3 regions of the Nocardioides secundeburneus genome follow, and region 1 is predicted to be linked to each of the others. Evidence: riboswitches for the same ligand, from Rfam matches in the RefSeq annotation. Region 1 holds a riboswitch; each other region holds the start of a gene.
The links. A riboswitch is a leader RNA that binds a small molecule or an ion and turns the genes downstream of it on or off. The one in region 1 is predicted to bind cobalamin.
Positions count from the first base shown of each region.

Region 2: linked by a shared signal. The riboswitch ahead of ABFT23_RS17520 (nitrite reductase) and the one ahead of ABFT23_RS10810 (FecCD family ABC transporter permease) in region 1 are both predicted to bind cobalamin.
Region 3: linked by a shared signal. The riboswitch ahead of ABFT23_RS17545 (VWA domain-containing protein) and the one ahead of ABFT23_RS10810 (FecCD family ABC transporter permease) in region 1 are both predicted to bind cobalamin.

Region 1 is NZ_JBDUUE010000003.1:543,822-548,612, forward strand. Features, by position in the region: gene ABFT23_RS10795 (Wzz/FepE/Etk N-terminal domain-containing protein) at 1-82, opposite strand, end outside; gene ABFT23_RS10800 (hypothetical protein) at 337-1,116, shown strand; gene ABFT23_RS10805 (ATP synthase F0 subunit B) at 1,142-2,110, opposite strand; cobalamin riboswitch at 2,294-2,477, shown strand; gene ABFT23_RS10810 (FecCD family ABC transporter permease) at 2,622-3,644, shown strand; gene ABFT23_RS10815 (ABC transporter ATP-binding protein) at 3,641-4,435, shown strand; gene ABFT23_RS10820 (ABC transporter substrate-binding protein) at 4,432-4,791, shown strand, end outside.
Region 2 is NZ_JBDUUE010000006.1:249,937-254,727, reverse strand. Features, by position in the region: gene cobJ (precorrin-3B C(17)-methyltransferase) at 1-1,037, opposite strand, end outside; gene ABFT23_RS17525 (precorrin-8X methylmutase) at 1,034-1,702, opposite strand; gene ABFT23_RS17520 (nitrite reductase) at 1,699-2,472, opposite strand; cobalamin riboswitch at 2,585-2,726, opposite strand; gene ABFT23_RS17515 ((2Fe-2S)-binding protein) at 2,762-3,382, opposite strand; gene ABFT23_RS17510 (DUF1800 domain-containing protein) at 3,560-4,791, shown strand, end outside.
Region 3 is NZ_JBDUUE010000006.1:255,879-260,669, reverse strand. Features, by position in the region: gene ABFT23_RS22595 (cobyrinate a,c-diamide synthase) at 1-141, opposite strand, end outside; gene cobO (cob(I)yrinic acid a,c-diamide adenosyltransferase) at 138-752, opposite strand; gene bluB (5,6-dimethylbenzimidazole synthase) at 752-1,396, opposite strand; gene ABFT23_RS17545 (VWA domain-containing protein) at 1,393-3,288, opposite strand; cobalamin riboswitch at 3,364-3,502, opposite strand; gene cbiE (precorrin-6y C5,15-methyltransferase (decarboxylating) subunit CbiE) at 3,516-4,739, shown strand; gene ABFT23_RS17535 (cobalt-precorrin-4/precorrin-4 C(11)-methyltransferase) at 4,736-4,791, shown strand, end outside.

The DNA of each region.
Region 1 (4,791 bases):
GCAGCCCGCCGGTCGTGGCGAAGACGGCGAGCACGAGCCAGCGTTGGCGCCACAAGGCACCCGAGACGTCCTGCGGTTCCACGCATCCCCCCATAGGTGCGGAGGGCCGACCAGAACCTTGTTTCTATCGTGAACCCCCACCGGTGAGCCTAGTCAGCGCCGGCCGCTACCACGGTTCGCCACCGACGGCGGGGAAACGTTGGCACGTCGACTTGCCAGCGACGAGGGGCACGAGCACGATCCACGACCCTCACCGGTCACGAGGCCGGGCCGACTACGATGCGGGCACCCGGGCCCGGCGACCGCCGGGTCGCGGCGCGGACGGGGGGCTCGACGATGAGACGCTCCGGCTCGCGCCTGCTCGTGGTGCTCCTCACCGGACTCGTCGTCGGACCGGTCACCGTCCTGCTGCCCGGTTGCTCGCTCGTGGACGACCAGCGCGACGGCACCGAGCGCCCCGGACCCGCCGATCCGGCACCGAGCCTGGTCGAGACACGCGAATGGGCCGCGAACGACGGCCTCGTCTCGGTGGTCCTGCGCAACACCGCCGACCGGGTGCTGCGCCGGGCCCAGGCCGAGGCCACCGTGGTGACGGCCGGCTCGGTCACGACGACGGTCGCCGGACCGTGCTGCACGGTGGCCGACGTGCCCCCCGGCGCCGACTACGCGTTCTCGTTCCGCCTGCCCACCGACGTGCGCGTCGACGACCTGCAGGTCGGCTACCGCGACGTCGTCTGGTCGACGGCCGGCAGCGACGGCAGCCCGCGGCTCGCCGTGCAGCTGGACAGCGTCTTCGCCAACGCGGTGGGCGCGGTGGTGGTGGCCGACGTGACGGCGGACGGCGCCCCGGTCGACAGCGCCGTCGTGCAGGCCGTCGTCGACGATGCCGAGGGCGACCTCGTCGCGATCGTGTCGGGGACCTGGTCGTGCTTCCTGCCCGGGCGGCCCCGCAGGATCTGGATGCAGCTCTACGCCACGCTGCCGGTGGGCAGCACCGTGCGCACGGTCACCGCGTTCGCACGACCGACCGCGCGCGCGGGCGGCGACGCCAACCTGCAGACCTCCTGCGACCCCGCCGCCGCCCGCGCCCAGGGCGCCTCAGGCCCACCGGGCTGAGCGCCGGTCGGGGCCGGCGTCGAGGTCAGCGCGTGGGCGTCGACCGGAACAACCAGCCGAGCGGACGCGCCTCGTCGTCGTGGTCGTCGTGATCGCCGTGGTCGTCGGCCCCACGCCGCCGGTCGTCGGACACCTCGGCCATCTCGACGACCTCGGCCGCGGTCATCTCGACCGCCGGGTACGTCTCGGCGTCGTGCCCGACGGTCTCCGGCTCGACGTCGTCGAGCATCGAACGACGCTGACCCGAGGAGCTCACGAGCCGGACCGACGCCCACTGCTCGGGCTCGACGGGCTCGACGGGCTCGACGGGCTCGTCCGTTCGGACGACGTCGGCGTCCTCGAGCGGAGGCTCGTGGTCGGCCCCGTCGTCGACGTCGACGTCGGACTCGACGAGATCGTCGACGGCACGCAGCGACACCTCGGGACGACGTCGGGGAGCGTCGGGACGGGAGGCCTCGGTGACCTCGTGGCTCGGGGCGTCGTCAGGGAGCGAGACCTGGTCGACGAGGGAGACGCCGAGCCACGAGGCGTCGTCGAGTGAGACCAGCGCCCGCTCGATCGCCGCCTCCAGCGCCGGGATGCTCGTCGCGAGGTCGTCGCGGCGTTCGGCGATGGCCTGGGTGAGGCCGGCGAGGTCGCCCGTGAGGCGCTCGCGGGCCTCCTGGCGGGCCCAGGCGTCGTACTGGGCGGCGTCGGCGTGGGCCTCGGCCAGCAGGTTCTCGGCCTCGACACGGGCCTGGGTGACGATGCCGATCGCCTGCTCGCGGGCCTGCTCGACCATGGCGCGGGCCTCGGCCTCGGCCTGCTCCTCGACGCCGGCGGCCGCGAGGCGCGCCGTCTCGATCAGGCTCGTCGCCTCGGCGACGGCTGCGGCCCGGATCTCCCCGGCCTCGGCCAGCTCGATCTCGACCTCGCGTCTCATGACGAGCGCCTCGTGGAGCACCGAGGCGCCGACGACGGCGTCGCTACGGAGGTGGGGCGGCGTGTCGGGCATCGAACCTCGGCTCGTGGGCGGCGGCTGTACGAGGGCACGACGAACCGCCCCCCGCGATCCAGAGTACCCAGGACGCAACCCCGCAAACCTCCTGCGACGTTTCGCTCGTGTCAGCACGGTGTGAACGCTCGCTCGCGACCCGGCGAGACGTGGCCTCCCGGCCCGGGCCCGCTCGACCCACTGCTAGGTTCGCCCCGAGCCAGAACGCACCTACGGGTGCGCGGGAATCCGGTGTGAATCCGGAGCTGACGCGCAGCGGTGAGGGTGACTGGCAGGACGACGTACCACTGGGCCGCGCGACGGCCTGGGAAGGTGTCCTGCCGGGTCGAACCCGAGTCCGAAGACCGGCTGGCTCACTCCCAGCCGTCGGCCCCGCGTTCCGGGCCCTCACAGATCCGAGTGACCGATCGACACTCCAGGCCCGCGCCACGGCGCGCTCCCGACCCTGTTGTCCCGCCCCACCGACCCGGTCCCACCTCCCCCTCCCCGGCCCGAGCCCGGCTGGATCCGGCTGGGTGCCCTCTACACCTGCCTCGGCGCCGCCCTGGTCGTCTCGGTGGTCCTCTCGCTCGGGTTCGGGTCGGAGTCGTTGCAGCCGGCCGGTGTCGTCGAGGTCCTCCGTGAGCGTCTCCTGCACGCACGCCCAGGGCCGGACGACGTCTACGACACGATCGTGTGGGACCTGCGGGCGCCACGGGTGCTGCTGGCCGCCGTCGTCGGCGCCGGCCTCGCGGTCGCGGGGGCGGCGATGCAGACCCTGGTCCGCAACCCGCTCGCCGACCCCTACCTGCTCGGCGTCTCGGCCGGTGCCGGCGTGGGCGCCACCGCCGTGATCGCCTTCGGCGTCCTCGGGTCGCTGGGCGCGTGGGCGCTGTCCGCCGGAGCGCTGGTGGGCGCGCTGACGGCCGCGGTGCTGGTCTTCGGCATCTCGATCGCGCAGGGCGGGCTCACGCCGCTGCGGCTGGTGCTGACCGGCGTCGTCATGTCGTCGGCGTTCTCCTCGATCTCCAGCTTCCTGGTCTTCGTCGGCAACGAGCCGCGGGCCACCGAGTCGGTGCTGTTCTGGCTGTTGGGCTCGCTGGCCGGTGCGACCTGGGCGCAGCTGTTGCCCCCGGTCGTCGCCGTCGTCCTGGCCACCGCCGCGGCGCTCGCCCTGCACGGCTGGCTCGATGCGCTCACCACGGGTGACGACACGGCCGCGGCCGTCGGCGTGCCCGTGCGCGCCGTGCGCGTCGGGCTGTTCGTGCTCACCTCGGTGCTCGTCGGCATCCTCGTCGCGGTCTCGGGCGGCATCGGCTTCGTCGGGCTGGTGGTGCCCCACCTCGCACGCCTCGTCGTCGGGGCCGGCCACCGCGTGATGGTGCCGGTGGCCGCTCTCGCCGGAGCGGTGTTCCTCGTGTGGGTCGACGTCGTCGCCCGCACCGTCGTCAGCCCTCAGGAGATCCCGCTCAGCGTCGTCACCGGCCTGGTCGGGGCCCCGGTGTTCCTGCTCCTGCTCGGACGACGCCGCTACCGCTTCGGCGGTGAGGCGTGAGCGCCGCCCTCGCCGTGCGCGGGCTTTCGTGCGCCGTCGGCGGACGCACCGTGCTCGTCGACGTCGACCTCGAGGTCGCCCGCGGCGAGATGGTCGCCCTCGTGGGCGTCAACGGCTCCGGCAAGTCGACCCTGCTGCGCACCGTCGCCGGGCTGCTCACCCCGGTGCACGGCTCGGTGGCCGTCGGGGCGGACGACGTGCACACCCTCGGCGCCCGGGCGCGGGCCCGGCTCATGGCGTTCGTGGCCCAGGAGGAGCACCCGCCGGCCGACATGCGGGTGGTCGAGTACGTCGCCCTCGGGCGCCTGCCCTACCGGACACCGTGGGCCCGCGGGCACGACGACCGGGGCGCCGCGCTGCGCGCCCTCGCCTGGGTCGGGCTCGACGACGCCGCCGACCGGGCGTGCGCCGACCTGTCCGGCGGCGAGCGTCGGCGCGTCAGCCTGGCCCGCGGGCTCGCGCAGGACTGCGACCTCGTCGTGCTCGACGAGCCGACCAACCACCTCGACGTGCGCCACCAGCTCGACCTGCTGGCGTTGCTGCGCGCCAGCGGCCGCACCGTGGTCACCGCCATCCACGACCTGGCCCTCGCGGCCGCCCACTTCGACCGCGTCGTCGTGCTGCACGACGGCGTCGTCCACGCCAGCGGGACGCCGTCCGCCGCCCTGGCGCCCGACGTGATCGACCACGTCTTCGGCGTCCCCGCCGCCTACCTGATCGACGAGCACCACCGGACCCGACACCTCACCCTCGGCACCGGACGCCCGGTCGCCACGAAGGAGCACCGATGACCACCCGCTCGACCCTCGCCGTCCTCGCACTACCCCTGGCCGCCCTCGCCCTGGCCGCGTGCGGCGAGACCGTGCCCCGCAGCACCGACGACGGGGCCGCTGCCGAGACCGTCACCGTCGAGAACTGCGGCGCCGACCTGGTCGCCCCGTCACCGGCGTCCCGGCTCTACGTCTACGACGGCGGGATGATCGCGATGACCCTCGCGCTCGGCGCGCAGGACCAGGTGGCCGGCATCGCCGGCATCGGCGACGACGTGGCCGTGCTCGGCCAGGCCTACGGGGCCGACGTGGTCTCCGGGTTGCCGGTCGCCGCCGACGAGCGCCCGACGCTGGAGAACGTCATCGCCCAGCGGCCC
Region 2 (4,791 bases), on a different contig from region 1:
ACCTCGAACACCGCGGCCGCCATGCCGAACACGCCGGCGTCGCCGCCGGAGACGACCGCCACCCGCTCGCCGGCCCGCGCGAGCCGCAGCGCGTCACGGGCGCGGTCGACCTCGACCGTGTTGCCCGAGGCGTGCCGGGTCAGGCCGGGGCGCTGGGGCACCCGTTTGACGTAGGGCGCGTAGCCGACGACGTGGTCGACCTCGGCGAGCGCCTGGGCGACCTCGGGCGTCAGCCAGCCGTCGGGACCGGGGCCGAGGCCGACGACGAGCAGCTCCGCGGCGGTGGGCGCGTCGGCCGGCTCGACCACGGCGGCACGCGGCCCCGTGTCGCCCGGCACCACGATCAGCGAGAAGTACGGCACCGTGTCGGGGTCGACGTCGGCGACCGGCAGCCACCGCTCGCCGGGGGCCGAGGCCCTCTCGACGTACAGCGCGCCGTCGAGGCGGCCCGCGGCCTCGATCGCCCGGCGCACGGCCGGGAAGGTGCGACCCAGCTTCATGATGATCGCGCCGTCGGTGTCGGCGAGCCGACGGGCGAGCTCGGGCTCGGGCAGGGTGCCGGGCAGCACGGTGAGCACGTCGGTCTGGCGCACCAGCGGGGAGGCGACCGCGGCGGTGGCGGCCGCGAACGCGGGGACGCCGGGCACCACCTCGGTCGGGAAGCGCTCGGCCAGCCGGTCGTGCATGTACATCGCCGAGCCGTAGAACATCGGGTCGCCCTCGGCCAGCAGGACGACGTCGCGGCCGGCCTCGAGGTGCGCGGCCAACCGTGCCGCCGAGGTCTCGTAGAACTCCGCCATCGCGCCGGCGTAGCCGCCCGGGTGGTCGGTGGTGCCGGTGGTCACCGGGTAGCGCAGCTCCTCCTCGACGACGCCGGCGGGGATGAGGTCGGCGGCGATGCGTCGCGCGTGGGAGGTCGTGCGCGTGCCGGCGTGGTAGGCGACGACGTCGGCGGCACCGATGAGACGCGCGGCCTTGAGGGTGATCAGCTCCGGGTCGCCGGGCCCGATGCCGACGCAGGTCAGCCGGCCGCTCATGCCTCGCTCACCGAGGCCAGGGCGTTGACCGCCGACGACGTCATGGCCGAGCCGCCGCGGCGTCCGCGCACGGTGACGAACGGGACGTCGACGCCGTGGGTGTCGGCGAGCGCGGCCAGCGCCTCCTTCGACTCCGCGGCGCCGATGAACCCCACGGGGCAGCCGATGATCGCGGCCGGTCGCGGGGCGCCGTCGACCAGCATCTCCATCAGGTGGAACAGCGCGGTGGGCGCGTTGCCGATGGCGACGACCGCCCCCTCGAGGTGGGGCTCCCACAGCGAGACCGCGGCCGCGCTGCGGGTCGTGGCCCACTGCTGCGCCAGTGCCGGCACCCGCTCGTCGTTGAGGAAGCACATGACCTCGTTGCCGGCCGGCAGCCGTCCGGCGGTGATGCCGACGGCGACCATGCGGGCGTCGGTGATCACCGGCGCGCCAGCGGCCAGGGCGGCGCGGCCGGCCTCGCCGAGGCGCGGGTGGACGACGAGGTCGCGCACCAGGTCGACCTGGCCGCTGCCGTGGATCATCCGGACGGCGACCTGCTCGGCCCCGGCCGGGATGCTGCTGAGGTCGGCCTCGGCCCGGATGGTGGCGAACGAGTCGGCGTAGATCGCCGGGCCGGTGGCGACGTAGTCGAAGCGGCGCGTCGGTGGCGTCGGTGAGGTCACGGGAGCAGGTCCGTCCTGATCAGGGAGTGCCAGGGCGTGACCAGGACCGGCCCGCCCGTCGAGGTCGCGAGCGCGACGTGGTCGGGGGAGAGCACGCCGTCCGGAGCCGTGAGGACGGCGTCGCCGGCGGCGGGCCCGGTGCGCGGGCTCGTGCGCGGGTCGGGCTCGCGCACCGCGGCGAGCGGCGTCGCGAGCTCGTCGACGTGCCAGGGCGCGTCGACGCCGTCGCCACGGACGTCGAGGAAGCGGTGCGCGAGGCCGAGCAGGGCCTGCGGCGCGTCGGCGAGCGGGACGACGTCGCCCCACCCGGCCCCGAGCCGCAGCTGGGCGGTGGCGTCGTCGAGGGCCATCAGCCCGAGGTCGGTCGGCCGTCCGACGACGTCACCGCGACCGTCGTCCAGGGTGACCAGGAAGCGTCCGGGCAGACCGGCCGCGCGGGGGTCGGCGAGCACGAGCGCGTCGAGCGCGGCCACGACGGGGCGCAGGTCGGCGCGCCCGCCGACCCGGCCGGTGAGCGGGGACACGACGACGTTGCGGGCCTGGTCGTGCGCCCGGCTGGGCAGCAGGCCCAGCGCCTCCACGGCGCGCAGGAACGGCTCGCCGTGCTCGACCCCGCGCAGCTGCAGGTTGGCGCGCGAGGTGAGGTGGAGGTCGCCGTCGCCGAAGGTGGCGGCGACCTCGGCGAGACCGTCGAGCGTCGCGGCGGCCAGCTCGCCGCCGGGCACGCGGAGCCGGACCAGTGCGCCGTCGTCGGCCGGCCACGGGCGCACGACGCCGGGGCAACGGTCTCGTCTGGTGCGGGGCACAGGGCTCCTGGGAGGTCTGCGGCCTCCACGCGTCGGCCGGTCACGACCTCGCGGCGGTCGGCCGCAAGGGCCAGCAGGTCTTCGGACTCGGGATCGCACCGACCGTGGACGCCTTCCCAGGTCTTGCGACCCAGTGGCTGCTGCTCCCACTCGGAGCCAGCCGTCCTGCCGATCACCCTCACCGCTGCGCGTCAGTCCCGGAGTCGCACCGGATTCCCGCGCTGGCGGCCCGACGATAGCAATCCGGCCCCTCTCACGGTCGTGCGGGCACGACGTCGAACACGCAGTCGCCGCACAGGCCGGCGTTCGAGGCGAGGTAGAACAGGCAGCAGGTACGCCGGCGCGCCGTGCCGTCGGGGCGCACGTCGAGCTCGCCGGCGAAGCCCGGCCCGGCCAGCAGGCGGTCGACGACCGGTCGCGCCCGGGGCAGGTGGTGCACCCGGGGGACGGCGTGCAGGCTCGCGGCGGCGTTGCCCCACAGCAGCCGCGGCGCGAGGGGGACGGCGTCGACCAGTGGCTCGAGCACGCTGCGCACCGCGGCGTCGAGGTCGTCGTCGGTCGCGTCGGTTCGGCCCCGCGGCTCGTGGACGCCGAGCGTGACCGCGCCGTCGTCGTGCCGGGCGACGAGGCAGCCGGGGTCGACCAGGACGCCGTCGGCGGCGTAGGGCACGACGCTCACCGACCAGAAGCGCGACGCCACGCCCATCACGACGGCCGACCAGCCGACGCGGGCCGGGGCGTCGCCCAGGCGGCGGCACACGGCCCGGGCGAGGTCGGCGAGGTCGAGGTCGACCAGCGGCACGTAGCGCTCGTCGGGCTCGAGGTCAGGCTCCCAGACCAGGATCCGGCGCAGCGCTCGGGTCGGGTCGGTCATGGCGTCCGTCACGCTACCCATCAGCCGTCCGTCGGCGGCGGTGGCCCCACCCGGGTGGTCATGCATGTCCGATCGGACATTTGTGTCCCAGGGGTGTTGGAGGCCCGGCCGGAGGGTGGCCAGGATGGGGGCTCCCCCACGCCTCCCCCGGAGGCCTCCATCCCCCCTGGAGAACCGGTGATCGACGCACCCCCCACGCCGACGGCCCCTGCGCCGACCGCTGTTCCTGCCGACCGCCCGACCGAGGAGTCGGCACGCCGCCGGTTCCTCACGCGCGGCCTCGTGGCGGGCATCGCCGCCCTCGCCGTGTCGTCGGGCGTCGACGGTGGCGGGGCCGACGCCGCCACGGCGGACCGGAAGGCGAGCGCCCGGCGGCGCCACGCCAAGCGGTGCCGGCACTGGCACCGCTGCGCCAAGCACCAGGGCCACACCTGCCGGCGGCTGCACCGGTGCAAGCACCGCTTCCACCGGGCCGCCCCCAGCACGCCCAGCACCCCCAACACCCCGAGCACGCCCAGCACCCCGACGACGCCGGCACCCCCCACGCCGACGACGCCGACTCCCGAGACGCCCACGACGCCGGCACCCCCCACGCCGACGACCCCGACCACCCCGACGACCCCGACCACCCCGACGACGCCCGAGCCCGACCCTGCGTTCGCGTCGTCGCCGATCCCGACCGCGGCCTCGCTGCACCTGGGCAACCGCTTCACCTACGCCATGACTCCCGCGCTGCACGCCCAGATGCGCGCGGCCGGCAGCCCCGAGGCCTGGCTCGCCCGCCAGCTCGAGCCGGCCGCCGTCGCCGACACCGCGGCCGACGCCTTCGAGTCGTGGTGGCCCTCGGTCAACCTCGACGCCGCGACCTTGTGGAAGCGCAACCAGGACGAGGTCGAGGGCGGCTGGCAGGCCATGGAGAACTACTCGCGCTGGTGCCTGCTGCGCCGCATCTACTCCCAGCGCCAGGTGCTCGAGGTGATGACCGAGTTCTGGGAGAACCACCTGCACGTGCCGGTCTACGACGACGGCGTGTTCACCTACCGCGCCGCCTACGGCAAGATGCTCCGCTCCCACGCGCTCGGCCGGTTCGACGAGATGCTCGTCGCCGCCATCACCCACCCGGCCATGGGCATCTCGCTCGACAACGCGACGTCGACCAAGCGGGCCCCCAACGAGAACCTCGGCCGCGAGCTGCTCGAGCTGCACACCGTCGGCCGCGGCAACCACAGCGAGGACGACGTCAAGAACTCCGCGCGCATCCTCACCGGCTACAAGGTCGACATGTGGCGGACCTGGGCGGCCTCCTACAACGCCGCCGACCACTGGACCGGCGAGGTCACGGTGCTCGACTTCACCCACGCCAACACCGCGCCCGACGGGCGGGCCGTCACCACCGCCTACCTGACCTA
Region 3 (4,791 bases), on a different contig from region 1:
GGGCCCGACCTTGTGCCCCGACACCGCGAGTCCGCGCGCGCGCAGGGCCGCCATGAGCCCGGTGGCCACGGTGGTCTTGCCCTGTCCGGTGCTCGGCGCCGCGACCACGAACCGGGGGAGTCGACCGAACGGGGTGGTCACCACTCGATGCCCGCCTGTCCCTTCTGCCCGCGGTCCATCTGGTGCTTGACCTTCGTCATCTCGGTGACGGTGTCGGCGACCTCGACCAGCTTCGGGTGGGCACGGCGTCCGGTGATCACGACGTACTGCCGGCCCGGCCGGTCGCGCAGCGTCTCGACGACGTCGTCGACGTCGACCCAGCCCCACTCCATCGGGTAGGTGAACTCGTCGAGCACGTAGATGTCGTGCCGCTCCTCGGCGATGCGGCGCTTGACCTCGGCCCAGCCCTCGGCGGCGTCGCGCGCGTGGTCCTCGGCCTCGCCGGCCTTGCGCGACCATGACCAGCCCGAGCCCATCTTGTGCCACTCGACCGGCCCGCCCTCGCCGGTCTCGGCGTGCAGCTCGCCGAGCCGCTCGAGCACGGTCTGCTCGCCGATGCGCCACTTGGCCGACTTCACGAACTGGAAGACCCCGACGTCCCACCCGTGGTTCCACGCGCGGATCGCGAGCCCGAACGCGGCGGTGGACTTGCCCTTGCCGTCGCCGGTGTTGACCATCAGCAGCGGCAGGCGACGCCGCTGGGCCGTGGTGAGCCCGTCGTCGGGGACGACGAGCGGCTTGCCCTGGGGCATCAGTGGCTCCCGTACTTCTCGTGGTGGACGGCGTCGGCGAGCGGCCGGCGGGTGCGCCAGCCGTGCCGTTCGAGGTCGGGGACGTCGTGCAGGCGCGACACCGGGCCGAGGCAGAGCCAGGCGATCGGCCGCACCCGCTCGGGGATGGCCAGGAGGTCGCGCAGGAACGGCTCGCGGTAGAACGACACCCAGCCGACGCCGAGGCCCTCGGCCGTCGCGGTGAGCCACAGGTTCTGCACGGCGAGGCAGGTGGAGTAGAGGCCGGCGTCGTCGATGGCGTGACGCCCGAGCACCTGCGGCCCGCCGCGGTCGGGGTCGTGGGTGACGACGACGCCCAGCGACGACTCCAGCACGCCCTCGACCTTGATGCGCGCGAACGTCTCGGCCCGTTCGGGCGGCAGCGTGTCGGCGTACGCGGCTCGCTCGGTGGCGACGTGCTCCTGGAAGCGCTCGCGGGTCGAACGGTCGCGCACGACGACGAAGTCCCAGGGCTGGCTGTGCCCGACGCTCGGTGCCGCGTGCGCCGCGCGGAGCACGCGCGACAGCACGTCGTCGGAGACAGCATGTCCGGTGAACTCGGCGCGGACGTCGCGCCGCCGCTCGATGACGTCGTAGAGGTCCGTGCTGACGGTGGGGGCGCTCACGCGGCACGCACCGCCGACGTCAGCACGGCGGCGCTGACCTCGGCGACGGCGACGTGCTCGGCGCGCAGGTGCTCGGCGAGCGTGCGCGCCAGGCCGAGCCGCATGGGGCCGGCCTCGCAGTCGACGACGAGGCAGGCGACGCCGGCCTCGGCGAGCGCCGTTGCGGCCTGACGGGCGCGGACGACGGGGTCGCGACCGCTGGTCGCGCGGCCGTCGGTGACGACGACGACCAGCGCCCGGCGGCGCGGGTCGCGCACGCGCTCGCGCTCGACGACCCTGAACGCCTCGACGAGGCCCTCGGCCAGCGGCGTGCGGCCGCCGGCGGGCAGGTCGTCGAGCCGGCGGGCGGCGACGTCGATCGAGCCCGTGGGCGGCAGCGCGACCTCGGCCCCGGTGCCGCGGAAGGTGACCAGGCCGACCTTGTCGCGGCGCTGGTAGGCGTCGAGCAGCAGGCTGAGGATCGCGGTCTTCACCTGCTCCATGCGCTTGCGCGCGGCCATCGAGCCCGACGCGTCGACGCAGAACAGGACCAGGTTCGACTCGCGGCCCTCGCGATCGGCCACCCGCAGGTCCTCCGGACGCAGGAGCACCCGGCCGCCGGTGCGTCCCCGGGTGGCCTGGTGCGGCGCGGCGGCGCGGATCGTCTCGAGCAGGTGGACGGCGCCACGCGAGCCCGGTCGCGAGCCGATGCGTCGTCCGGTGTCGGTGACGGCACGGCTGCGTTTGCCGGCCTCGCCGCGACCGGTGCCGGCGACCTGGAAGAGCCGGGCGCGGTAGGGCTGACCGGCCGCGACGTTGCTCGTGGTCGTCGACCCGGCGGCGGTCGAGGGGGCGCCGCTCGGAACGGGGTCGCGGCCGGCCTCGCCGGCGTCGGAGCTGTCCCCGGTGTCGGGGGGCCCGCCCCCGTCGTATCCGCCGTCGCCGCCGTCGCCATCACTGCCGTCACCGCCGTCACCGCCACCCGGGTCGGTCGGGTCGGGCTCGGGCGGGTCGGGCTCCTCCTCGCCCAGCGTCTCGTCGAGGAGGTCCTCGTCGAGACCGGGCGCGTCGAACGGGTTGCGACGGCGCCGGTGCGGCAGCGACAGCCGGGCCGCGACCCGGACGTCGTCGAGGGTGACCTCGGTGCGTCCGTGCCAGGCGGCGTGGGCGGTGGCGGTGCGGGCGGTGACGATGTCGGCGCGCAGGCCGTCGACCTCGAACGCCGCGCACACCTCGGCGATCTTGAGCAGCATCGCGTCGGACAGCTCGACGTCGCCGACGGCCGTGCGAGCGGCGAGCAGCCGGCCCGCGAGCGCCTCCTCGTCGGCCGCCCAGCGGGCGGCGAAACCGGCCGGGTCGGCGTCGTAGGCCATGCGCCGGCGCACCACCTCGACGCGCACGGCCGGGTCGCGCGGTGCGGCGACCTCGACGGTGAGGCCGAACCGGTCGAGCAGCTGCGGGCGCAGCTCGCCCTCCTCGGGGTTCATGGTGCCGACGAGCACGAAGCGCGCGTCGTGCGAGACCGAGACGCCGTCGCGCTCGACCGTGCAGCGGCCCATGGCGGCGGCGTCGAGCAGCACGTCGACCAGGTGGTCGTGCAGCAGGTTGACCTCGTCGACGTAGAGCAGTCCGCGGTGGGCCTTGACCAGCAGGCCGGGCTCGTACTCGGCGACGCCGTCGGCGAGCGCCTTCTCGAGGTGCAGCGAACCGAGCACGCGGTCCTCGGTGGCACCCACGGGCAGCTCGACGAGCGGGACGGCGCGGCCGTCGTCGAGCGGCGGCAGGACGGCGGCGAGGCCGCGCACGATGGTCGACTTGGCCGTGCCCTTCTCGCCGCGCACGAGCACGCCGCCGATCTCGGGCGAGATGGTGGTCAGCAGCAGGGCGAGCGCCATGTCGCCGGGGTCGACCACGGCGGCGAAGGGATAGGTATGACGGGTCTGTTCGGGTGTGTCCGGCACGTGAGGCTCCCGCTCGTGTGGCCAGTGGATGGGGCGCGTCGCGAGGCCGGTCTTCGGACTTCCAGCCCTCGATCGCTCGAGGCGTGGTCACCGCAGCGGGCCTGTGCCGGACTTGCACCGGCTTCCCAGATTCTCCCCGTAGGGCACCTCGCGACGTCCGCACGATAGCGTCGGCGCCCGTGCCCGAGCCGTCCGCCCCCACCGCCGCGCGGCGGGTGACCGTGGTGGGCATCGGCGCCGACGGGTGGGCCGGGCTCACCGAGGCCGCCCGGTCCGTGGTGCTCGACGCACCGGTCGTCGTCGGGTCGAGACGGCAGCTGGCCCTGCTGCCCGACGTCGAGGGCCAGGAACGCCGTGCGTGGCCGAGCCCGTTCTCGCTCGACCCCGTCGACGGCGACCGGTCGACCGTGGTGCTCGCCTCCGGCGACCCCTTCGTCTCGGGCGTGGCGACCAGTCTGCTGCCGCGGCACGGCGAGGTGCTGGACGTCGTGCCGGCGGTCTCCTCGATCGCCCTGGCCCGGGCGCGCATGCTCTGGCCGGCCGAGACGGTCGGCGTCGTCAGCACCGTCGGGCGCAGCCTGCAGCCGCTGGTGCGCGAGCTCGCCCCCGGACGCCGGCTGCTGGTGCTCACCAGCGGCCCCGGCACACCAGCCGACCTCGCCGCTCTGCTCGTCGCGCACGGCTACGGCGCCAGCACGCTCACGGTGCTCGGCGACCTCGGCGCGGCGACCGAGTCACGCATCGACGCCACCGCCGCCACCTGGGACGCCGGGTCGCACGACGTGCCGCCGCTGCACGTCGTCGCGATCGTCTGCGACGGCCCGGCGTCCGGCTCGTGGGTCGCCGGCCTGCCCGACGACGCCTACGAGCACGACGGCCAGCTCACCAAGCGAGACCTGCGCGCCGCGGCCCTCGCCCGCCTCGCGCCCCAGCCCGGCCAGCGCCTGTGGGACCTCGGCGCCGGCGCCGGCTCCGTCGGCATCGAGTGGCTGCGCGCCCACCCGACCTGCCACGCCGACGCCGTCGAGCGCGACCCGGCCCGCGCCGACCGGATCGCCCGCAACGCCGACGCGCTCGGCGTCCCGCGGCTCGACGTGCACCGCGGCGACGCCCTCGACGTCGCCGCCCGGCTGCCCGGCCCGCACGCGGTCTTCGTCGGCGGGGGAGCGACGGCGCCCGGGCTCCTCGACCTGTGCCGCGACCGCCTGCGCCCCGGCGGGCGGCTCGTCGTCCACGGCGTCACGCTCGAGACCGAGCAGGTGCTGGCCGGTGCCTACGCCGAGCACGGTGGCGAGCTGACCCGGCACGCCGTCGAGACCGCCGCGCCCATCGGCACGTTCACCGGCTGGACCCCGGCGCGTGCCGTCACCCAGTGGTCCTGGACCAAGGAGCATCGATCGTGACCGTGCACTTCGTCGGGGCCGGCCCCGGCGCCGCCGACCTCCTCACGCTGCG